DNA from 3 places in the Pseudoxanthomonas sp. genome. Region 1 is predicted to be linked to each of the others. Evidence: riboswitches for the same ligand, from Rfam matches in the RefSeq annotation. Region 1 holds a riboswitch; each other region holds the start of a gene.
The links. A riboswitch is a leader RNA that binds a small molecule or an ion and turns the genes downstream of it on or off. The one in region 1 is predicted to bind cobalamin.
Positions count from the first base shown of each region.

Region 2: linked by a shared signal. The riboswitch ahead of O8I58_RS11980 (ribonucleoside-diphosphate reductase subunit alpha) and the one ahead of btuB (TonB-dependent vitamin B12 receptor) in region 1 are both predicted to bind cobalamin.
Region 3: linked by a shared signal. The riboswitch ahead of metE (5-methyltetrahydropteroyltriglutamate--homocysteine S-methyltransferase) and the one ahead of btuB (TonB-dependent vitamin B12 receptor) in region 1 are both predicted to bind cobalamin.

Region 1 covers NZ_CP114978.1:2,110,190-2,117,674, reverse strand. The annotation lists gene O8I58_RS09130 (MBL fold metallo-hydrolase) at 1-129, shown strand, start outside; gene btuB (TonB-dependent vitamin B12 receptor) at 439-2,307, opposite strand; cobalamin riboswitch at 2,448-2,676, opposite strand; gene O8I58_RS09120 (TfoX/Sxy family protein) at 2,712-3,092, opposite strand; gene O8I58_RS09115 (free L-methionine (R)-S-oxide reductase MsrC) at 3,089-3,574, opposite strand; gene queD (6-carboxytetrahydropterin synthase QueD) at 4,022-4,387, opposite strand; gene O8I58_RS09105 (DEAD/DEAH box helicase) at 4,448-5,818, opposite strand; gene O8I58_RS09100 (Crp/Fnr family transcriptional regulator) at 6,205-6,969, shown strand; gene O8I58_RS09095 (DUF6694 family lipoprotein) at 7,039-7,419, shown strand; gene O8I58_RS09090 (hypothetical protein) at 7,437-7,485, opposite strand, start outside.
Region 2 covers NZ_CP114978.1:2,758,487-2,765,971, reverse strand. The annotation lists gene O8I58_RS11990 (TonB-dependent siderophore receptor) at 1-254, opposite strand, end outside; gene O8I58_RS11985 (ZIP family metal transporter) at 507-1,424, opposite strand; cobalamin riboswitch at 1,656-1,880, shown strand; gene O8I58_RS11980 (ribonucleoside-diphosphate reductase subunit alpha) at 2,048-4,480, shown strand; gene O8I58_RS11975 (ribonucleotide-diphosphate reductase subunit beta) at 4,609-5,628, shown strand; gene O8I58_RS11970 (acyl-CoA thioesterase) at 5,733-6,140, shown strand; gene O8I58_RS11965 (FMN-binding glutamate synthase family protein) at 6,137-7,485, opposite strand, start outside.
Region 3 covers NZ_CP114978.1:2,781,031-2,788,515, forward strand. The annotation lists gene metE (5-methyltetrahydropteroyltriglutamate--homocysteine S-methyltransferase) at 1-2,257, opposite strand, end outside; cobalamin riboswitch at 2,470-2,725, opposite strand; gene O8I58_RS12055 (YdcF family protein) at 2,909-3,715, shown strand; rRNA gene rrf (5S ribosomal RNA) at 4,165-4,279, opposite strand; rRNA gene O8I58_RS12065 (23S ribosomal RNA) at 4,433-7,299, opposite strand.

The DNA of each region.
Region 1 (7,485 bases):
GTGCTGCCGGTGCCACGCCTGATCCTGCCTGCGCTGCAGGTCAACCTGCGCGGCGGTCGGCTGCCGCCTGCGGAAGACGATGGTGTGTCGTACCTGCGGATTCCGTTGAATCGGCTTGGTGCCGATTAGTCAGGCCTGCGCGCGATTTCTCCTGACCGTCGTTACTGGCCATGACCAGCCATGACCAGCCATTCGGCTGTTTTAAAGCGCTTCGGCTGTTTTAAGGCGCTTCGGCTGTTGAAAGTCCCGCGAAAGCGGGCCAGTGACGTTGCTTGTATGAAGATCAAGTCGCTGGGTCCCCGCGTTCGCGGGGATGACGACGGTCATGGATGCATTTCGTTGCAGTCATGTCGGCACAGGCGCCGTCCCGAGGTCTCTCCGCTCAAAGAAAAAGCCGGCATCGCTGCCGGCTTTTTCTTCTTTCATGTAGCGGAAAACTTACTGCTGCTTGGCCTGCCAGCGGATGCTGACGGTGTACTCGCGGCCCGGCTGGTTGAACCACTGCACGGTTTCGTACTGCTTGTCGAACACGTTGGCGGCCTTGGCCTGCAGGGTCCAGTCGCTGCTCAGTGCATATTCCAGGCGCACGTCCAGGGTGCCATAGCCGGCCAGGCGCACGGTGTTGGCCGCATCGTCGAAACGATGGCCGGTGCCGGTGCCGGTCAGGCCGATGCGGAAATCACCGATGGCGTAATCCAGGTCCAGGCGCGCGGTGTCACGCGCACGGCGGGCCAGCCAGTTGTCCTTGTTGATGCTGTCGTCGCCGTCATTGCGCGGGTCGGTGTGGCTGATCTGGGCGTTGATGTCCACGCCGTACAGCGAAACGAAACCGGTCAGCTCGGCACCGCGGATCTTGGCCTTGTCCACGTTGACCACGTTGTAGGCGGTGTCGTAGCCGATCAGGTCGTCGATGCGGGTTTCATAGGCGTTGAAGGTCCAGTTCCAGCCCTGGCCGTACTGGGCCAGGCCCAGGTTGAGCGACTTGCTCTTCTCCGGCTTCAGGTCCGGATTGCTGAAGCCCGGGTAGTACAGGTCGTTGAAGGTCGGTGCCTTGAAGCCGGTGCCGGCGCTGGCGGTGAACTTGAAGCCATTGCCGAAGCCGAAGCCGTAGCCGAGGCTGCCGGTGGTGTGCGAACCGAACTGCTCGTTGTCGTCATTGCGCACCGAGGCCTGCACCGACTGCGCGCCGAACGTGCCCTGGTACTCGGCAAACACGCCGGTGTTGTCGCGGCTGTCCACATCGTAGGCGGTGGTGCTGACGACCTGGTCGTTCAACCAGTCGCCGCCGAGCGTGATGACCTGGCCTTCGGCAAAGGTGTAGTCGCCCTGCACCGAGGCGGTGTCGCGACGGGTATCGAAGGTGCTGACGAAGCTGCGGGTGCCGGTGCTGGCATCGGCGTAGTAGTTGTCCGCCTGGTCGTCGGCACGGCCGGCCTGCACGGTCAGGCGGAAGGCGTCGGACGGGCTCCACAGCAGCTTGCCACCGGCCACGCGCTGCAGGTTTTCTGCCTCGTTGCCGACGTAGCTGCTGCCGTCGTATTCGTTGAGGCTGTCGGCGTTGAGGAAGTTGCCTTCCAGGCTCAGCGTATCGGTGACGTTGATGCCGCCGCGCACGCCGATGGACGTGTTGCGGTAGCCATCGCGGTCGGGTTCGTCGACATAGCAACCGGCGAACAGCGTGGCCGACCCGTTGCAGGCATTGATGCCGTCGGTTTCCTGGTAGGCGGCGTTGGCCGACAGCCAGCCGCGGTCGCCACGGTAGCTGAAGCCGGCGCTGTGGTTACGCAGGTTGTTGCTGCCGAAGCCCAGCTGGGCGTAGGTGTTCAGGCCTTTGCCGCCAGTGCGGGTGAAGATCTGGATCACGCCGCCGATGGCTTCCGAGCCATACAGGCTGGAACGCGGGCCGCGCACGATCTCGATATGGTCGATCTGCGAGACCGGCAGGTCCTGGAATGCGGCCAGGCCGGAGGTGACCGAGCCCAGGCGCACGCCGTCGACCAGCACCAGCACCTGGTCCGATTCGGTGCCGCGCAGGAACACGCTGGTCAGCTTGCCCGGGCCGCCCTGGTTGGCGATGTTGATGCCGGCGCGGCCGGCCAGCAGGTCGGGGAGCGAGGTGGCCTGGCTGCGTTCGATCTCCTCGCGGGAGATGACCTGCACGGGCACCAGGCTGTCCTGGACGGCGACTTCGGTACGCGTGGCGGTGACCGAGACCTGGTCCAGGTTGGCGGCATCGTCGCCGGTCTGCGCCGAGGCGATGGCGGGAAGGCCCAGCGCGATGGCCAGGGAAAGCAGGGTGTACTTCATGGTGTTCAAGACTCCGTCGCGCGCCCCGCGCGCATGGAAGGCGGGAGAAATCGCGAACGAAGGATGCAGGCGGACTGCGCACGCGGACAGGCGGCGCGGCACGCGCGACGCCCTCCGCATCGCAACCGGTGATGGATCGGGAATGATCCGTGCTTGAAGGCCGGTCTCCGGGCTTGCGAGCTGGAAGTGGATACTTCCGCCGTCGCGCCTTCCCGTGCGTGTTGCGCACAGTGGCCGATGCGTTGGCATGACTCGCTTACCGTTGCGGGGGCAGCGCCGGAATCACCCCGCGAGGGATTCACCGGCTTCCCGTTTCAACCCGCGGCGCGACGACATGCGCATTGGGTCACCTGAAAGCGGCGCAGAGTGTACGCGATCACCTGCCGCAGCGCGGCATCAGGCGGTCAGTCTTCGTCGCGGCCGGGGCTGTCGAGGAAATCGAACGACGGCGCGCTGCCGCCCTCGTCACTGCTGCCGTGGTTGGTGGTGGTCACCGGTGCGGCGGCCGGGCGGCCACGCGGCGGCGGTAGGGCGGCTGAGGCGGCTTCGGCTTCCTGCACCATTTCCTGGCGACGTGATTCGGGCACTTCCTGCCAGTGGCAGCCGCGCAACGCGCCTTCCAGCGCATACAGCAGGTTGAGGCTGGGCCGGAAGCCGGCGCGCTTGACCCGCATGAAGGCATCGACCGCACCGACGGCGCGGAGGTCTTCTTCAGTGCGCAGCCCGACCTGCCGCAGCCACGCGGCCGACTTGGGTCCGATATTGCGCAGCTGCGTGGTGCTCATCGCAGTGCTTCGATCCACGCCGCGGCGATGGCTTCCAGGCCGCGCTGGTCGTCTTCGTCGAAACGGCCGACCAGTGGGCTGTCGATGTCCAGTACGCCGATCAGGGCACCGTCCTTGACCAGGGGCACCACCAGTTCCGAGCGTGAGGCTGCATCGCAGGCGATGTGCCCGGGGAAGGCCTCCACGTCATGCACGCGCTGGGTCTGGCGGGTCGTGGCGGCGGCGCCGCAGACGCCCTTGTCGAGCCGGATCCGTACGCAGGCCGGCAGGCCCTGGAACGGGCCGACGACCAGTTCGGTGCCGTCGTAGAAATAGAAGCCGGCCCAGTTGAAATCGGGTAGGGCGTTGAACAGCAGCGCCGAGAGGTTGGCCGCGTTGGCGATGCGGTCGGCTTCGCCGTACATCAGGCCGCGCGCCTGCTCCAACAGCTGCGCGTACTGCTCGGGCTTGGTCCCTGAGAGGGTCTGGCTGGCAAATGACATGTGCACGATTCTACGCTGCGCGCGGTTACAACCGGGCTGGCCGATCAAGGGATGTCCACCCAGTCCGGGTGGGGAGGCGTTCGAACAGGGGCCGCGTGCCGACTGAGGAAGATGGCCTGAGTACTCGAACTGAAGCTGCCCGGACGATGAGGTGGCGCTGGAATTTTTTCCAAAAAAAAGCCCGACAGGGGGAGGGACCTGTCGGGCTTGGATTTGTGCGGGGGGAGGGACCCACACAAATTCGGGGTGCGTGGCGCGGTGCGCCGACGCGGGATCTCTGCCATCCCTGCCGCGTGCTTTCTTGCGGGAGTGATGTTGCGACGCAGCATACCCGTGGTTTTGCTGCAATGCAACGTAGGTCGAAGATGGCCGACGAACGGTCGTTGCAGGGGGGGCGGTCGCCCTGAACGAGAAAGGGGCCTGGCGGCCCCTTCTGCTGTTGCTTCGTCAGTTTGCGGCCGGGCCGCGGTAGCGGCTGCCGGCGGTGCAGGTCTCGTGCACCACCACCTGGCTCAGCAATGGCAATGCCGGCTTGAGGTGGTCCCAGATCCACTCGGCGATGCGCTCGCTGGTCGGATTGTCCAGGCCCTCGATGTCGTTGAGGTAGTGATGGTCCAGGCGGTCGTACATCGGCTTGAAGGCCGCCTTGACGTCAGCGAAGTCCATGACCATCCCGGTGTGCGGGTCCAGCGGGCCGGAGAGGTGGATCTCGATGCGGAACGAGTGGCCGTGCAGGCGCGCGCACTTGTGCCCCTCGGGCACGTTGGGCAGGCGGTGCGCGGCTTCCAGGGTGAAGACCTTGAAGATATCCATGGATGAATTCTCGAATGCCGGCGTGGTCCGCGCAAACGGACCACGCCGGCGATTTCAGGCTCAGTCAGCGCGACGCGGCTGGCTGGAACGCTGGCCACCGGCACCGCCGCCACCTGCGCGACGGCCATTGCCGTTGCCGCCCGGACGCGGGGCGCCGTGCTGCTTCGGGCCGGCATGGGCGCGACGCGGGGCCTCGCCATGCGGGCGCCGGTCGTGGCGGCGCGGCGGGCGATCACCGCCCGGCAGGTCGGCCCGGCCCGGCGCGCTGTTGCCCCAGCGGATCGGGGTCTGCGGCACGAAGCCCGGCACGTCCTTGATCTCCAGGTCGCGGTTGAGCAGGCGCACGATGGCGCGCAGCAGCTTGGCGTCTTCCTGCGAGACCAGCGACACCGCTTCACCGGTGGAGCCGTTGCGGCCGGTGCGGCCGATCCGGTGCACGTAGTCTTCGGCCACCATCGGCAGGTCGAAGTTGATCACCTTCGGCAGCTGGTCGATGTCGATGCCGCGCGCGGCGATGTCGGTGGCGACCAGTACGCTGATCTTGCCGGCCTTGAAGTCGCGCAGCGCGCGCAGGCGCTGGGACTGGCTCTTGTTGCCGTGGATCGCAGCGGTCTGGATGCCGGCCTTCTCCAGGAACAGCGCCAGCTTGTCGCTGCCGTGCTTGGTCTTGGCGAACACCAGGGTCTGGATGCGCGAATCCTCGGCCAGCAGGTGCAGCAGCAGCTCGCGCTTGCGCGCGTTGTCGACCGGGTGCACGCGGTGGGTGATGGTCTCGGCCACGGTGTTCTTCGGCGTGACCTGGATTTCCAGCGGGTCGTGCATGAACTCGCGCGCCAGCGACTTGATGTTGTCGTCGAAGGTGGCCGAGAACAGCAGGGTCTGGCGGTTCTGCTTGGGCAGCTTGGCCAGGATGCGCTTGATCGACGGCAAAAAGCCCATGTCGAGCATGCGGTCGGCTTCGTCCAGGACCAGGATCTCGATGCCCGACAGGTCGACGCTGCGACGCTCCAGGTGGTCGATCAGGCGGCCCGGGCAGGCGATCACCAGATCCACGCCACGGCGCAGGGTGTCCAGCTGCGGGCCCATGCCCACGCCGCCATAGATGGTGGCCGACGGGATGCGCAGGTACTTGCTGTAGTCACGCAGGCTGTCGTGCACCTGGGTGGCCAGTTCGCGGGTGGGGGTCAGGACCAGGGCGCGCGGACGACGCGGGCCACGGGTGACTTCCTGGGCGTTGGTGCCCAGGTGCTGCAGCAGCGGCAGGCCGAACGCTGCGGTCTTGCCGGTGCCGGTCTGCGCGCCGGCCATCAGGTCGCGGCCGTCCAGGGCCAGCGGGATCGCCTGCTCCTGGATCGGGGTGGGGTTCTCATAACCCTGCTCGGCCAGTGCACGCAGCAGGAACGGGGCAAGCCCCAGGTTTTCAAATGACATTGGAAAGCTCCGGATGCACGCCCAGCCAACGCGAAAAACGCCACGAACGCAGCGCGAAAAGCGCTACGTGCCACGAAAGCCGTTGGAAGAGCGTGTGTTGCCCGAAGCGTTCCCTAACCGCGCTGCGAGTAACCTGTTGGGCGGAACGGCCGACAGTGGCAGGTCCGTCTTTGCGAAGCGAGAAGGCGTCGGAGGAAGGTTGGCGAGGCGGGCAATGGGCCCATTCAACGCCGAAGATCCCTTCAGGGGAAACACGACTGCCGCTGTGCGAAGCGGGCGCATGGTAACCGATCCGGGCCGCGCGTGCCCGCCTGGCGACCGGCGGTTCACCTGACGGTGCGGCGTATCATGGCCATCGCCGAACCGGACTGGAGGCCGGCAGACCCATGAGCAGCCTGCGTATCCATCGCAATATCTCCGGCCCGGACACGGCCGAACCGGACGTGTCGGCGCGATCGGCCGCCGGCCATGGCTGCCGCGTCTGCCTGGTTCGACATCTGGCCGTGTGCACCGCGCTGCCGGCCGAACAGGCCGGTGCCCTCGAAGAGCTTGCTGGCGACCTGCAGCTGCGTGCCGGTGAGCTGCTGGCACGCGAAGGCGAGCCGCGGCGCTACGTGTTCACCGTGCAGACCGGCGCCCTGCGCCGCACCCGCACCCTGGCCGACGGCCGTCGGCTGGTGGCCGGCTTCCTGATGCCGGGCGACTACATCGGCTTCAGCAACTCCACCCATTACCGCCACACCTTCGAGGCGATCACCGACAGTCGCCTGTGCGCGGTGTCCCACGACGGCATGCGCACCCTGTGCGCGACCTATCACGGGCTGGAACATGAGCTGATGCAGCGCGCCTGCATCGAGCTGGATGCCACCCGCGACAAGCTGATGGCGCTGGCGCGGATGACGCCACCGGAGCGCCTGGCCGGCTTCCTGCAGGACATGGCCCGGCGCCGCCAACGCCAGGGCCAGGACGACGCCGTGGTCGAGCTGCCGATGACCCGCACCGACATCGCCGACTACCTGGGTCTGACTATCGAAACGGTGAGCCGCTGCTTCACCAAGCTGCGCGGCGAGGGTCTGATCGCCACGCCCGATCCGCACACCGTGCAGCTGCTGGATCGGACGCGACTGGAGACGCTGGCCGCAGCTGGGTGATCCACGCAGCTTGCTTGCGGAGGGCGCATTGCCGGGGCATGCTCCGCTCAAATATATGGAGAGCGTCGCATGAAGATCAGAAGGACCTGGGCGGTGCTGTGCCTGGCAGCGATCGTGGGCGTGGCGCAAGCGCGCGAGCCGGTGCGCATTGATGCAAGTTCCGAGCAGGCTGCAAACAACAGTTTCAAAAAAATGATGAAGGCGCTTCCGCAGAACAAGCAGAGCGCGCTCGCCGCCGCGATACTTCAACTCAATCTTGCTGGCGTCAACAGCGCATACGACGTCGTCGGTAACCCGTCACTGCAATCCTTGTCTGCAGGGCGCATCAAGGATCGCATCGCTGGTTTTTCGGCCGACGAGATCATCACGCTGTCCCAGGCTGCGCCTGATGTGACGACCAAGGTCGAAATTCAGGAAACCCCTGCGCTAGCTCCGCCGCCAGCCATCTAACGCGCTGATCAATGCGCCTACAGGGGAAAGCTGTAGGTGATCAGCGGGCAGGCGATGGTCAGCAGC
Region 2 (7,485 bases), 650 kb from region 1:
CCGATCACGCTGACCGACTGCGGCGTGTCCTGGATGCTGATCGGCAGGCGCGTGGTGGTGGACGGCTCGACCCGATTGCCGGTGACCTGCACGTTGCCCAGGGTCTTGGGCGCATGGCGTTTTGTTTCGGTGTCGCTGTCTTCATCGGCAGCCAGCGCGGGCAGGGCCAGCACGCCCAGCGCGAGCAGCAGTGCCGTGGCCAGCGGTGAGCGGAACAGCGCGGCAGGCGCGCGCGGGAGAGCGGAGGCGGTCATGGGGATCTCGATGCGCAGGCAGCAGGGGGCCATGACCGACGCAAGGCGCGGCGGACGGTCACGATGAGCAGAGGGAGGGCTGGCCCAGGCTGGGCTGGCACCGGTCTGGACGACCGGGTGCGAGGCGTCATGCAGACGCTCGCGGCGCGCAAATGTAAATGACTCTCAAATGACGCGCAAGACACAGACTGCGATGCGGCGTCATCGATTCCCGCAGGAATCCCGCAGGCAGACGTCGCTGGTGACCTGCCTTCAGCCCAGGCCGGTATCCATCACCATCATCAGGCAGAAGCCCAGGGTCAGGCCGATGGTGGCTGAGGTCTCGTGGCCGTTGCGGTGCGATTCGGGAATGACCTCGTGGCTGACCGCGAACAGCATCGCCCCGGCCGCGAACGCCAGGCCCCACGGCAACAGGGTGGAGAACGCGCCGACCGCCAGCGCCGCGACCAGCGCGCCGACCGGCTCCACCAGTCCCGACAGCACGCCAATCAACACCGCGCGGCTGCGGCGCACGCCGGCGGTGGCCAGCGACAGTGCGATCACCAGGCCTTCGGGGATGTCCTGCAAGGCAATGGCCATGCTGAAGGGTTCGGCATTGGCCATGCCCGAACCCGACGCCACGCCCACCGCCATGCCCTCGGGAATGTTGTGCAGGGTGATGGCCAGCACGAACAGCATCACCCGCGGCGGCAGCCACTCGGCCAGCTGTCCGGCGACGCTGCGGGTGGTGTGGCCCTCCTGGTCCAGGTGTGCATGCGGCACCGCCCGGTCCATCAGCAACATCATCGCCACGCCCAGGCAGATGCCCACGCTGATCACCAGGCCGGCGCCGACGCCATCGAAATGTTGCTCCCTGGCAGCCTGCAGCCCCGGCACGATCAGCGAAAACGCGGTCGCCGCCAACATCACCCCGGCGCCGAAGCCCATCAGGCAATCGGCCAGGCGTTGCGGAATGCGGCCGATGGCCAGCACCGGCAGCGCGCCCAGCGCCGTGGCGCCGGCACAGATCAGGCCATCACGCATGGCCTGGCGCAGGCCGGGCTGCACGTCCCAGTGCGCCACCACCGCCTGCACCAGCCAGGCGCCGAGCAGGGCGGCCAACGCCAGCAGCAGGAATGGCGCGGCGCGGCGCAGGGTGGAGTGACCGGGGGAAAAAGCGTTGTCGTGCATGGCGGACTCTTCGTGGACGGGACGCGGAAGGGGTGCCGTCACCGCCGGTCGGCGGAAGGTGCCTGCGCAAGATCGGACACCGGCAGGCAAGGGCGCGTCAACTCCCCGGCAACCCGCAGCCATGGTCACGGGGTGCGGGTGATGCTCCACGGCGAAAACCCGTGGAACGCCCATGGCATCTGGACATGTCGAAAACTCACTACATTTAGCGTTGACGACCGGGAATGACCCCACTATCTTGGGGCCGTCGGTTCCGCGGGCGTGCTTGCCCACGGATGAAAAGGGAAGTCGGTGCGGCCTGTAGGGCCTAGGCCGACACTGCCCCGCAGCGGTAATTGGGAACGACTTCGTCATAAAAGCACTGGGGCCTGCATGGCCCGGGAAGCGGCGGAGGAGGAGAAGGCCTGGCCTTCATGCCCATGAGTCCGAAGACCTGCCGACAGCCGCGCGCAAGCACAACGCGCGGTGCCGGCCGAGGAGTCTCCGAGGGGAGATGGCTGGCGAAGCAGGCACCGTCGCCGGTACACCCGTGCGTCGCGGCGCTTGCGACGCCGCCTTCCCACACTCGAACACCAACGCCGTTCCACGCCTGCTTAGGGACAGGCGCGGGGTGTGCACCACGCATGGAGAACCAACTCGTGACCCAGACCGATACCGCCGCGGCTGCGCGCCCGGCCGATGCAGAATTCCTGCTGACCTCGCCGCCGACCGCGACCGCGATGCGCGTGAAGAAGCGCAACGGCGGCGACGAGGCCGTGGACCTGAACAAGATCGTGCGCGCCATCCAGCGCTGCGCCGAAGGCCTGCATGCGGTCGATCCGATGCGCGTGGCCACCCGCACCATCTCCGGCCTGTACGACGGCGCCACCACCCAGGAACTGGACGAACTGTCCATCCGTACCGCCGCGCTGCTGATCGGCGAAGAGCCCGAATACGGCCGCCTGGCCGCGCGCCTGCTGGCCAACTTCATCGCCAAGGAAGTCTCTGGCCAGGAGATCCATGCCTTCTCGCAGTCGATCAGCCGCGGCCACGAAGTGGGCCTGATCAACGACCGCCTGCTGAACTTCGCGCAGACCAACGCGCGCAAGCTCAACGATGCGATCGACATCAACCTGGACAAGGAGTTCGAATACTTCGGCCTGCGCACGCTGTACGACCGCTACCTGCTGCGCCACCCGCACACCCGCAAGGTGATCGAGACCCCGCAGCAGTTCTTCCTGCGTATCGCCAGCGCGCTGAGCGAAGACGTGCCCGAAGCCCTGGCGCTGTACCAGCGCATGGGCAACCTGGACTACCTGCCGTCCTCGCCGACGCTGTTCAACTCCGGCACCACCCACGAGCAGCTGTCCTCGTGCTTCCTGCTGGACTCGCCGCAGGATTCGCTGGAGTCGATCTATTCCAAGTACGGCGACATCGCCCAGCTGTCCAAGTTCTCCGGCGGCATCGGCGTCAGCTACACCCGCGTGCGTGCGCGCGGCTCGCTGATCAAGTCGACCAACGGCCATTCCAACGGCATCGTGCCGTGGCTGAAGACGCTGGATTCGTCGGTCGCGGCTGTGAACCAGGGCGGCAAGCGCAAGGGCGCGGCCTGCGTGTACCTGGAAACCTGGCACGCCGACCTGGAAGACTTCCTGGAGCTGCGTGACAACGCCGGTGACGACGCCCGCCGCACCCACAACCTCAACCTGGCCAACTGGGTGCCGGACCTGTTCATGCAGCGCGTGGAAGCCGATGCGCAGTGGTCCATGTTCGATCCCAAGACCACCCCGGAACTGACCGACCTGTACGGCGAAGCCTTCGAGCGCGCCTACCTGCAGGCCGAAGCCCAGGGCAAGGCCTCCAAGACCATCTCCGCGCGCAAGCTCTACGCCCGGATGATGCGCACCCTGGCCGAGACCGGCAACGGCTGGATGACGTTCAAGGACAAGTGCAACAAGGCGTCCAACCAGACCTTGCGCGCCGGCAACGTGATCCACCTGTCCAACCTGTGCACCGAAATCCTGGAGGTCACTTCCAACGACGAGACCGCGGTGTGCAACCTGGGCTCGATCAACCTGGGTCGCCATTTCGACGCCCACGGTGACTTCGATTTCGAGAAGCTGGCCGAGACCGTGCGCTTGGCCGTGCGCCAGCTGGACCGCGTGATCGACCTGAACTTCTATCCGATCGAAACCGCGCGTCGCGGCAACCTGCGCTGGCGTCCGGTCGGCCTGGGCTGCATGGGCCTGCAGGACGTGTTCTTCAAGAAGCGCCTGGCCTTCGACAGCGCCGAGGCGCGCGCGATCTCCAACAAGATCGCCGAGACCATCTACTTCCACGCGCTGGAAACCTCGTGCGAACTGGCCCAGGAACGCGGCAAGCATCCGTCCTTCGCCGACACCCGCGCGGCCAACGGCGAGCTGCAGTTCGACGCCTGGAACGTGGTGCCCGACGACGCCGCGCGCTGGGATGCCCTGCGCGAGCGCATCAAGACCCACGGCCTGCGCAACTCGCTGCTGATCGCCATCGCCCCGACCGCCACCATCGCCTCCATCGCCGGCTGCTACGAGTGCGTGGAGCCGCAGGTGTCCAACCTGTTCAAGCGCGAGACGCTGTCCGGCGACTTCCTGCAGGTCAACCGCTACCTGGTGGGCGAGCTGAAGAAGCTCGGCCAGTGGACCCCGGAAATCCGCGACGCCATCAAGCTGGCCGAAGGCTCGATCCAGGGCATCGCCGAGATCCCGGAAACGCTGCGCCACATCTACCGCACCACCTGGGAAATCCCGATGCGCTCGCTGATCGACATGGCCGCCGGCCGTGGCGCCTTCATCGACCAGTCCGCCTCGCTCAACCTGTTCATGGAAAGCCCGAACATCGGCGCGCTGTCCTCCATGTACATGTACGCGTGGAAGCAGGGCATCAAGACCACCTACTACCTGCGTTCGCGTCCGGCCACCCGCATCGCCAAGGCCACCATCAGCCACGGCGCCAGCGAAGCCCCCAAGCCGGTGTTCACCCCGGACGAAGCGGTCAGCTGCTCGCTGGAAAACCCGGAAGCCTGCGAGGCCTGCCAGTAAGACCCATCACGCCGCTTTCTTTTTGGAAAGCGGCGCGGTCGGCGCGCGATGCGCGCTGATCCTGATGTTCATCCGGCGCGCCGCACGCGTGCTTTTTCAAAGCAATACCGAACACAAGCGAGAAACCCATGTCCGCCCAACCCCGCCAGATGCTGCTCGATCCCGGTTTTGAACTGACCCTGCGCCCGATGCGCTATCCGCAGTTCTATGACATGTATCGCGACGCGATCAAGAACAGCTGGACGGTGGACGAGATCAACTTCCAGATCGACATCACCGACCTGCACGACAAGATGACCCCGGCCGATCGCCACCTGATCCACCGGCTGGTCGCCTTCTTCGCCACCGGCGATTCGATCGTGTCCAACAACCTGGTGCTGAACCTGTACCAGCACATCAATGCGCCCGAAGCGCGCATGTACCTGTCGCGCCAGCTGTACGAAGAAGCGCTGCACGTGCAGTTCTACCTGACCCTGCTGGACAACTACCTGCCGGACCCGGCCGAGCGCATCAAGGCGTTCGCCGCGGTGGAGAACATCCCGTCGATCAAGAAGAAGGCCGAGTTCTGCTTCAAGTGGATGGACACCATCCAGGACCTCAGCCGCCTGGAAACGCGCGCGCACCGCCGCCAGTTCCTGCTCAACCAGATCTGCTTTGCCGCGTGCATCGAAGGCCTGTTCTTCTTCGCGGCCTTCGCCTACGTGTATTACTTCCGTTCGCGCGGCCTGCTGCCGGGCCTGGCCTCGGGCACCAACTGGGTGTTCCGCGACGAGAGCTGCCACATGAACTTCGCCTTCGAAGGCGTGCGCGTGGTGCGCGAGGAAGAGCCGGACCTGTTCGACGATGAGATGAAGCAGCAGGTCTACGCGATGCTGGAAGAGGCGATCGAATGCGAGCTGCAGTTCGCCGAGGACGTGCTGTCCGGCGGCGTGGCCGGCATCTCCACCCGCGACATGCGCCAGTACCTGCAGCACTGCGCGGACAACCACTTCGCCAAGCTGGGCATGGAGCGCAAGTACAACGTGCGCAATCCGTTGCCCTTCATGGAGCTGCAGGACGTGCAGGAGCTGACCAACTTCTTCGAGCGCCGGGTGTCGTCCTACCAGGTCGGCGTGCAGGGTGAAGTCGGGTTCGACCACGCGTTCTGACCTGCGGGACTCGCGGTGTCGGTCGGGCAGCATTGTCCGGCCGGCTGGAGGACAATGGCGCGTGCCGTGCACCCGCGCACGCCTAGTTTCCGGAGACCCCCACCATGTCCGAAGTTCCCACCACCGAGGCCCGGCCGATCGAGGCCCGCCTGCTGCACATGGTCTTCCCCGACCACACCAACCACCTGGGCACGCTGTTCGGCGGCCAGGCGCTGGCGTGGATGGACATGGCGGCCTTCATCGTCGCCTCGCGCTATGCGCGCACCACCGTGGTCACGGCGCGTTCGGAACAGGTCGACTTCAACCAGCCGATCCACAAGGGTGATCTGGTCGAAGTGATCGCCACCATCGTCAAGGTCGGCCGCAGCTCGATGAACGTCGATGTGGAAGTGGTCACCGAGGACCTGCTCAGCGGCGAACGCAAGCTGTGCACGCGCGGGCGTTTCGTGATGATCGCGCTGGACCCGCTGGGCCGGCCGACCGCTGCGCCGGCGCTGCCGGTGAATGCTTAGCGCGACTTGCTCTGGCGAAGCGCACGGATGCGCGCTGGTGGCTGGAAGGTGTCGGCGCGCGCCTCGGCCCAGAACTGCTGGAACACCGCGTGTTCCGGGATGTTGCCGTTGAGCAGCGCGGCGGGTTCGACGAAGCGGTAGAGCGTGGCCAGCGAACGGATCTCCACCGGCGAGATCCGGCGCACGATGTGCTCTGGACCCAGTTGCGAAGGATCATCCAGGCCGGCCGCGCTCAACAGCTCGCCCAGCGCCCGCAAGGTGTTGGTGTGATACAGGTGCACGCGCGTGGCCTTGTCGGTCACGTCCAGGTGCCGCCAGCGTTTGGGGTCCTGGGTGGCGATGCCGGTCGGGCAGCGGTCGCTGTGGCAACTCAGCGACTGGATGCAGCCCAGCGAGAACATGAAGCCGCGCCCGGCATTGCACCAGTCCGCGCCCATCGCGATGGTGCGGGCGATATCGAACGCACTGGTGATCTTGCCGGCCGCGCCCAGCTTGACCTGCTCGCGCAGCGACAGCCCGACCAGGGTGTTGTGGACCAGCATCAGCGCCTCGTTCATCGGCACGCCCATGTGATCGACGAACTCGACCGGCGCCGCGCCGGTGCCACCTTCGGCCCCATCGACCACGATGAAATCCGGTAGCAGCCCGCTCTCGTGCATGGCCTTGGCGATGCCGAACCATTCCCACGGATGGCCGATGGCCAGCTTGAACCCGACCGGCTTGCCGCCGGACAGCTCGCGCAGGCGTGAGACGAACTGCAGCAGCTCCAATGGCGTGGAAAACGCGGAGTGACGCGACGGTGACACGCAATCCAGGCCCATCGGAACCCCGCGCGTGGCGGCGATCTCGGCACTGACCTTGGCCGCTGGCAGCACTCCGCCGTGGCCCGGCTTGGCGCCCTGGGACAGCTTGATCTCGATCATCCGCACTTGTTCAAGCGTGGCGTTGGCGGTGAAGCGTTCGGCGTCGAACTTCCCGTCATCCCCCCGGCAGCCGAAGTAACCCGAACCGATTTCCCACACCAGGTCGCCACCCTTCTCGCGGTGGTAGGGCGAGATCGAACCTTCGCCGGTGTCGTGGGAGAAGTTGCCGCGTCGCGCGCCCTCGTTGAGCGCGCGGATCGCGTTGGCAGACAGGGCGCCAAAGCTCATCGCCGAGATGTTGAACACGCTGGACGAATAGGGCTTGGCCCGACCGGCGCCGATGGCCACGCGAAAATCGTGGTCATGGATGTCGGTGGTGGCCAGCGAATGGTTGATCCATTCGTAGTCGTTCGCGTAGGTGCTGCGCAGCGTGCCGAAGGGCACCACGTCCATCACGTTCTTGGCCCGGCGGTAGACCAGCT
Region 3 (7,485 bases), 670 kb from region 1:
GCGCCGCCTGCACCAGGGCGGCCAGCGCCGCCTTGGTCTCCGGCCAGCCCCGGGTTTTCAGCCCGCAATCCGGGTTGACCCACAGCTGCTCGGCCGGAATCACTCCGCGCGCCTTCTCCAGCAACGCCACCATCTCGGTCGTGTCCGGCACGCGCGGCGAATGGATGTCATACACGCCCGGTCCGATCGCGTTGGGGTAACGGAACTGGACGAATGCATCCAGCAGTTCCATGCGCGAACGCGAGGTCTCGATCGAGATCACGTCGGCATCCATCGCCGCCACCGCATCGATGATGTCGTTGAACTCGGCGTAGCACATGTGGGTGTGGATCTGCGTGGTATCGGCCACGCCACCGGCGCTCAGGCCGAACGCTTCCACCGCCCAGGCCAGATACGCGGCCCAGTCGGAACGTCGTAGCGGCAGGCCTTCGCGCAGCGCGGGCTCGTCGATCTGGATCACGCCGATGCCGGCCGCTTCCAGGTCCAGCACTTCGTGACGCAGCGCGAGCGCGATCTGCCGGCAGGTCTGCGACCGCGCCTGGTCATCGCGCACGAACGACCACTGCAGCACCGTCACCGGTCCGGTCAGCATGCCCTTCATCGGCCGCTGCGTCAGCGACTGCGCATAGCGCGACCAGTACACCGTCATCGGTGCCGGGCGGCTCACGTCACCGAAGATGATCGGCGGCTTCACGCAACGCGAGCCATAGCTCTGCACCCAACCCAACTTGGTGAACGCGAAGCCTTCGAGCTGCTCGCCGAAGTATTCGACCATGTCGTTGCGTTCGAACTCGCCATGCACCAGCACGTCCAGGCCGAGCGCTTCCTGCTCGCGCACGCAGCGCTGCGTCTCGGCCGCCAGGAAGAACTCGTAGTCGGCATCGGACAGCTTGCCGCTCTTATGCTGGGCACGCGCATGGCGAACCTCATGCGTCTGTGGGAATGAGCCGATGGTCGTCGTCGGCCAGCGCGGCAGCTTCAAGCGTGCGGCCTGCACCTGCGCCCGCACCGGATACGGCGAGCGGCGGCTGGCGGCATCGCCTGGCAATGCCGCCAGCTGCGCGGCGACCTGCGGATTGTGGACGCGCGGCGAACGACGGCGTGCTTCCAGCGCATCGCGCGCCTGCTGCAGACGCGGCTCGGCATCAATGCTGCCATCAAGTGCATCGGCCAGCGTGCGCAGCTCTTCCAGTTTCTGCACGCCGAACGCAAGCCAGCTGCGCAGTTCGGCATCCAGCTGCTTTTCCTGGGCCAGGTCCACCGGCACATGCAGCAGCGAGCACGACGGCGCCAGCCACAGGCGGTCGCCGCCCACGTGGCCCGCGGCGTAGCGCGCGAGCAGCAATGCGTTGTCCAGGTTCGCGCGCCAGACGTTGCGGCCGTCGACCACACCAATCGACAGCACGCGGTCCTCGGGTAGAGCTTTCAACACGTCGTCGAGCTGCTCCGGCGCACGGACCAGATCCAGGTGCAGGCCATCGACCGGCAGTGCGGTGGCCAGCGGCAGGTTTTCGCCCAGCGGGCCGAAATAGCTGGCCAGCAGCAGCTTGGGCCGGGTCGCGTGCGACAGCAGTGCGTAGGCGTGGCGCAGCGCGTCCTGCACCTGCGGGGTGAGGTCCAGCGACAGGATGGGTTCGTCGATCTGTACCCATTCCGCGCCCGCCGCATGCAGGCGCGACAGCAGCGCGGCGTAGGCCGGCAACAGCTGGTCGAGCAGTGCGAAGCGATCACTGCCATCGGTGGTCTTGGCCAGGTGCAGGAAGGTCACCGGCCCGATCAGCACTGGACGCGTCTGGATGCCCAGCGCCTTGGCTTCCAGATATTCGGCTACCGGCTTGTCGCCGCGCAGCGTGAACACCTGCCCGGCCTGCAGCTCCGGCACCAGGTAGTGATAGTTGGTGTCGAACCACTTGGTCATTTCCAGCGCATGCAGGTCCAGTCCGTCGCGCTGGTAGCCGCGCGCCATCGCGAACTGGCCGGCGAGTGGGTCGGCTTCGAACACCGGGCGGTAACGCGCCGGCACCGCATCGAACAACAGCGCGGTATCCAGGACCTGGTCGTACAGGCTGAAGTCGTTGCTCGGCGGTAGGTCGACGCCGGCGGCGCGTTGCCGCTTCCAGTGGCGTTCGCGGAGTTCGCGGGCGGTCTGTTGCAACTGGTCGGCGCTGGATTCGCCACGCCAGTGGCTTTCCAGGGCGTGTTTGAGCTCACGCCGCGCGCCAATGCGCGGGAAGCCCAGGTTGGTCACTCGTGTCATGTTGTTTCCTCATTGCGTTGGGCATTGAGGAACGAAGGAACCGCGCGCCAGGCGCCCGGTTGCCCGTACGACTGCCACGCCAGCGACCTTCGCCCCCGCGGGCGAACCGGTCTTCCAGCGGGACAGGCACAAGCAGATGGCTCCACGCGGACCGCGGAGTCATGCGCCCTCGCTTCTCCCGCGAGAAGCACCAGGTCGAAACGGACAGGCATGAAAGGCCTGCCGGTCGTGGCCGGTCTTCGGGCTCATGGACAGGACGCGTGGGGCGCGTCGCCTACTGTCCGCCGCTTCCCAGCCGCGCCGTGTGGGCGAAGCCAGTGCAGATGGCGAAGGTCGTTTCCAATAACCGCTGCGGGGCAGCTCCGGAATGGTGCGAACAGGCTGGGCCTGGGCGAACGTCACCGGATTCCCGTTTAATCCATCGCTTCATTGGGATGAAGCGATGAAACCACGACCCGCGCACGATACGCAGGCGCCGTTCGTGGGTCAAGCAGCGCCGAGGTTGGCCTTCCATGTTTGCCTCGAAGCGCGGCCGGGATCTCCGCCGCTGCGAGGCCGCTTCTCCCGGTCATCGCTTCTTGCACGCATGACATGGAAGACGGTCGCACCGATCTGCAACCATGCGCGTCTCCTTCTCTTCGGACGCACGCGATGTCCCTGCTGTTGCTTGCACTTGGTGTCGTGGTCGTCCTGCTGTTGTCACGTCTTCGCAGCCCGTGGCCGGCGCGTATCGTGGGCCTGTCCGGGTTGACCGCGTTCTGGCTGCTCGGCAACGGCGTGCTGACGGGCTGGATCGTCGATTTCACCCAGCGGGGGCAGACCGCGCGCAGCATCGCCTGGCAGCCGGATTCGGTCATCGTGCTGCTCGGCATGGGCATGCAGAAGCTGCCCCACGAAGGCGACGTCGAGCCACAATCCTTGGCCTATAGCCGCATCCTGCGTGCGGTGCAGCTCTACGACCGTTGCGCCCGGGCCACGGATGGCTGCAGCGTTCTGGTCTCAGGTGGGGATCCGGCCGGCCTGGGTAAGACGGAGGCCGAGTTGTACGCCTCGCTGCTGGAAGAAGCCGGCGTCCCGGCCGAGGCGGTGATCAAGGAGAACGCTTCGCGGAACACCTGGGAGAACGCCAGGTACACCGCCCGACTGCTGGCAGCGACCCATCACGGCCCGCTGGTCCTCGTGACTTCCGGACTGCACATGCGTCGAAGCCTGCTGTACTTCGCACACTTCGGACTGCATCCGGCCCCCGCGCGCAGCGACTACACCGCACCGTTTCCGTCCTGGTTCCCCAACAGCTACAACCTGCTGATCAGCGACCTGGCCACGATCGAGTGGCTCGGTATCGCGCGCTATCACTGGTACAACCTGCTCGGCCGCAACCAAGCGCCGGTCAAACCGGAAACTGAGACAGATCCATCTCCTGACAAACGGGCACTCACGCTTCCGTCCGCGCAGTAACTTCGATCTGTGGAGGCTTTGGGCAATACATGTTTGGAAGCCGGAACGCTGGGCTTTGGATGGCGAGCGTATGGATCAAAGCACCGCCAGCACTGCTGCTGCCCCAGCGGATCGGGCTACAAGGAGCCTGAGTAGCGCCGGACGGCTCAAACGTTAGCGCGTCCATCGGCCACATTACCTGGCGCTGGGCAGTGCCAGGAGCGATGCCTTCGACGACTTCGAATGCTTCCACAGCCCGCGCGTGCAGCGCGAGCTCGATGCCGCGGCTGAGATCTTCATCCCCTGCCCCGTAGTCCGTGGCAGGTTGTAGCGCCCGAGCCGCGCATTAATGCCAGCGTCTCCGTATTAACTCGCGCCAGCTTTTGCCAGTGCCGAGTCCTGGGCGCCCTTTTGCTTCGGGCAAAGAAGAACCCCGCAGATCTTTCGATCTACGGGGTTCTGGGGTAAGGCCCTGGCGATGACCTACTCTTGCATGGCTTAAGCCACACTACCATCGGCGCAGCTGCGTTTCACTTCCGTGTTCGGGATGGGAACGGGTGGGACCACAGCGCTAATTTCACCAGGGAGACAGTTGGAGCGTCGCTATCCGTTGAAGCTGGATTGAGCGCCTGACTCGCGTATTTACTTGTGACGTAGTGAGTTCGTTTTGATGCCATCGACACGTGTTGTCGAGGTTAAGTTGGTCATCGGGTTAAGCCCGAAGCCACTTGAGGTTATATGGTCAAGCCACACGGATCATTAGTATCAGTTAGCTCAATGCATTACTGCACTTACACACCTGACCTATCAACCACCTAGTCTTGATGGTTCCTTTAGGGGACTTGTGTCCCGGGAGATCTCATCTTGAGGCGCGCTTCCCGCTTAGATGCTTTCAGCGGTTATCGCTTCCGAACATAGCTACCCGGCAGTGCCACTGGCGTGACAACCGGAACACCAGAGGTTCGTCCACTCCGGTCCTCTCGTACTAGGAGCAGCCCCTCTCAAATCTCCAACGCCCATGGCAGATAGGGACCGAACTGTCTCACGACGTTCTGAACCCAGCTCGCGTACCACTTTAAATGGCGAACAGCCATACCCTTGGGACCGACTACAGCCCCAGGATGTGATGAGCCGACATCGAGGTGCCAAACACCGCCGTCGATATGAACTCTTGGGCGGTATCAGCCTGTTATCCCCGGAGTACCTTTTATCCGTTGAGCGATGGCCCTTCCATACAGAACCACCGGATCACTAAGACCTACTTTCGTACCTGCTTGATCCGTCGATCTTGCAGTCAAGCACGCTTATGCCTTTGCACACAGTGCGCGATGTCCGACCGCGCTGAGCGTACCTTCGTGCTCCTCCGTTACTCTTTGGGAGGAGACCGCCCCAGTCAAACTACCCACCATACATGGTCCCCGATCCGGATAACGGACCTAGGTTAGAACGTCAAGCACATCAGGGTGGTATTTCAAGGATGGCTCCACTGCAGCTAGCGCCACAGTTTCATAGCCTCCCACCTATCCTACACAGACGAACTCAACGTTCAATGTAAAGCTATAGTAAAGGTTCACGGGGTCTTTCCGTCTTGCCACGGGAACGCTGCATCTTCACAGCGATTTCAATTTCACTGAGTCTCGGGTGGAGACAGCGCCGCTGTCGTTACGCCATTCGTGCAGGTCGGAACTTACCCGACAAGGAATTTCGCTACCTTAGGACCGTTATAGTTACGGCCGCCGTTTACTGGGGCTTCGATCAAGAGCTTCGCCTTGCGGCTGACCCCATCAATTAACCTTCCAGCACCGGGCAGGCGTCACACCCTATACGTCCACTTTCGTGTTTGCAGAGTGCTGTGTTTTTGATAAACAGTCGCAGCGGCCTGGTCACTTCGGCCTCCCCCAGCTATTCACCAGAAGAGGCGCACCTTCTCCCGAAGTTACGGTGCTATTTTGCCTAGTTCCTTCACCCGAGTTCTCTCAAGCGCCTGAGAATTCTCATCCTACCCACCTGTGTCGGTTTACGGTACGGTCTGCGTAAGCTGAAGCTTAGGAGCTTTTCCTGGAAGCGTGATATCAGCAGCTTCGCCCTAAAGGGCTCGTCCTTAGTCTCAACGTTGCTCCCCCGGATTTGCCAAAGGGAACCGCCTCAACTCTCTCACCAGGACTACCAACGCCTGGCCTGCCTAACCTTCTCCGTCCCTCCATCGCACTTACGCGAGGTGCAGGAATATTAACCTGCTTCCCATCGACTACGGCTTTCGCCCTCGCCTTAGGGACCGACTAACCCTGCGTCGATTAACGTTGCGCAAGGAAACCTTGGGCTTTCGGCGTGGGGGCTTTTCACCCCCATTATCGTTACTCATGTCAGCATTCGCACTTCCGATACCTCCAGCAACCTTCTCAAGTCACCTTCAACGGCTTACGGAACGCTCCTCTACCGCGCATCACAAAGTGATGCACCCCAAGCTTCGGTTCACTGCTTAGCCCCGTTAAATCTTCCGCGCAGACCGACTCGACCAGTGAGCTATTACGCTTTCTTTAAAGGGTGGCTGCTTCTAAGCCAACCTCCTGGCTGTCTATGCCTTTCCACATCGTTTTCCACTTAGCAGTGAATTTGGGACCTTAGCTGTGGGTCTGGGTTGTTTCCCTTTTCACGACGGACGTTAGCACCCGCCGTGTGTCTCCCATACAGTCCGTCTTGGTATTCGGAGTTTGCAATGGTTTGCTAATCCGCGATGGACCGCTAGCCATAACAGTGCTCTACCCCCAAGAGGATACATATGAGGCGCTACCTAAATAGCTTTCGAGGAGAACCAGCTATCTCCGGGTTCGATTAGCTTTTCACTCCTAATCACAGCTCATCCCCGTCTTTTGCAACAGACGTGGGTTCGGGCCTCCAGTACCTGTTACGGCACCTTCACCCTGGCCATGACTAGATCACCCGGTTTCGGGTCTACTGCCCGCGACTATGCGCCCTTATCAGACTCGGTTTCCCTTCGCCTCCCCTATACGGTTAAGCTTGCCACGAACAGTAAGTCGCTGACCCATTATACAAAAGGTACGCAGTCACTCCTTGCGGAGCTCCTACTGCTTGTACGCACACGGTTTCAGGATCTATTTCACTCCCCTCTCCGGGGTTCTTTTCGCCTTTCCCTCACGGTACTGGTTCACTATCGGTCGATCAGGAGTATTTAGCCTTGGAGGATGGTCCCCCCATGTTCAGACAGGGTTTCTCGTGCCCCGCCCTACTCGATTTCACTGATATGGCCCTTTTAAATACAGGGCTGTCACCTTCTATGGCTAGTCTTTCCAGACTATTCTTCTAAAGCCATATCAGCTTAAGGGCTGTTCCCCGTTCGCTCGTCACTACTCAGGGAATCTCGGTTGATTTCTTTTCCTCCGGGTACTTAGATATTTCAGTTCCCCGGGTTCGCCTCCAGCAGCTATGTATTCACTGCAGGATACCGCCGAAGCGGTGGGTTTCCCCATTCGGACATTACGGGCTCAATGCTTGTTGCCAGCTCCCCCGTACTTTTCGCAGGCTGCCACGTCCTTCATCGCCTCTGATCGCCTAGGCATCCACCGTGTGCGCTTATTCGCTTGACCATATAACCCCAAGTTGCCTCAGAGCTACATGCCATGTTCCAGGGGTACAAAGCCTGCAACACGAATATAACCACTCAATTTCTTAGGGACTCGAAGTCCCCGCCTTAGCCTCAACGACACGTGTTTAGATGATCATCTAAAACGCTCGCTACGTCACAAGTTGTTAAAGAGCAGAATGCAGGCCTC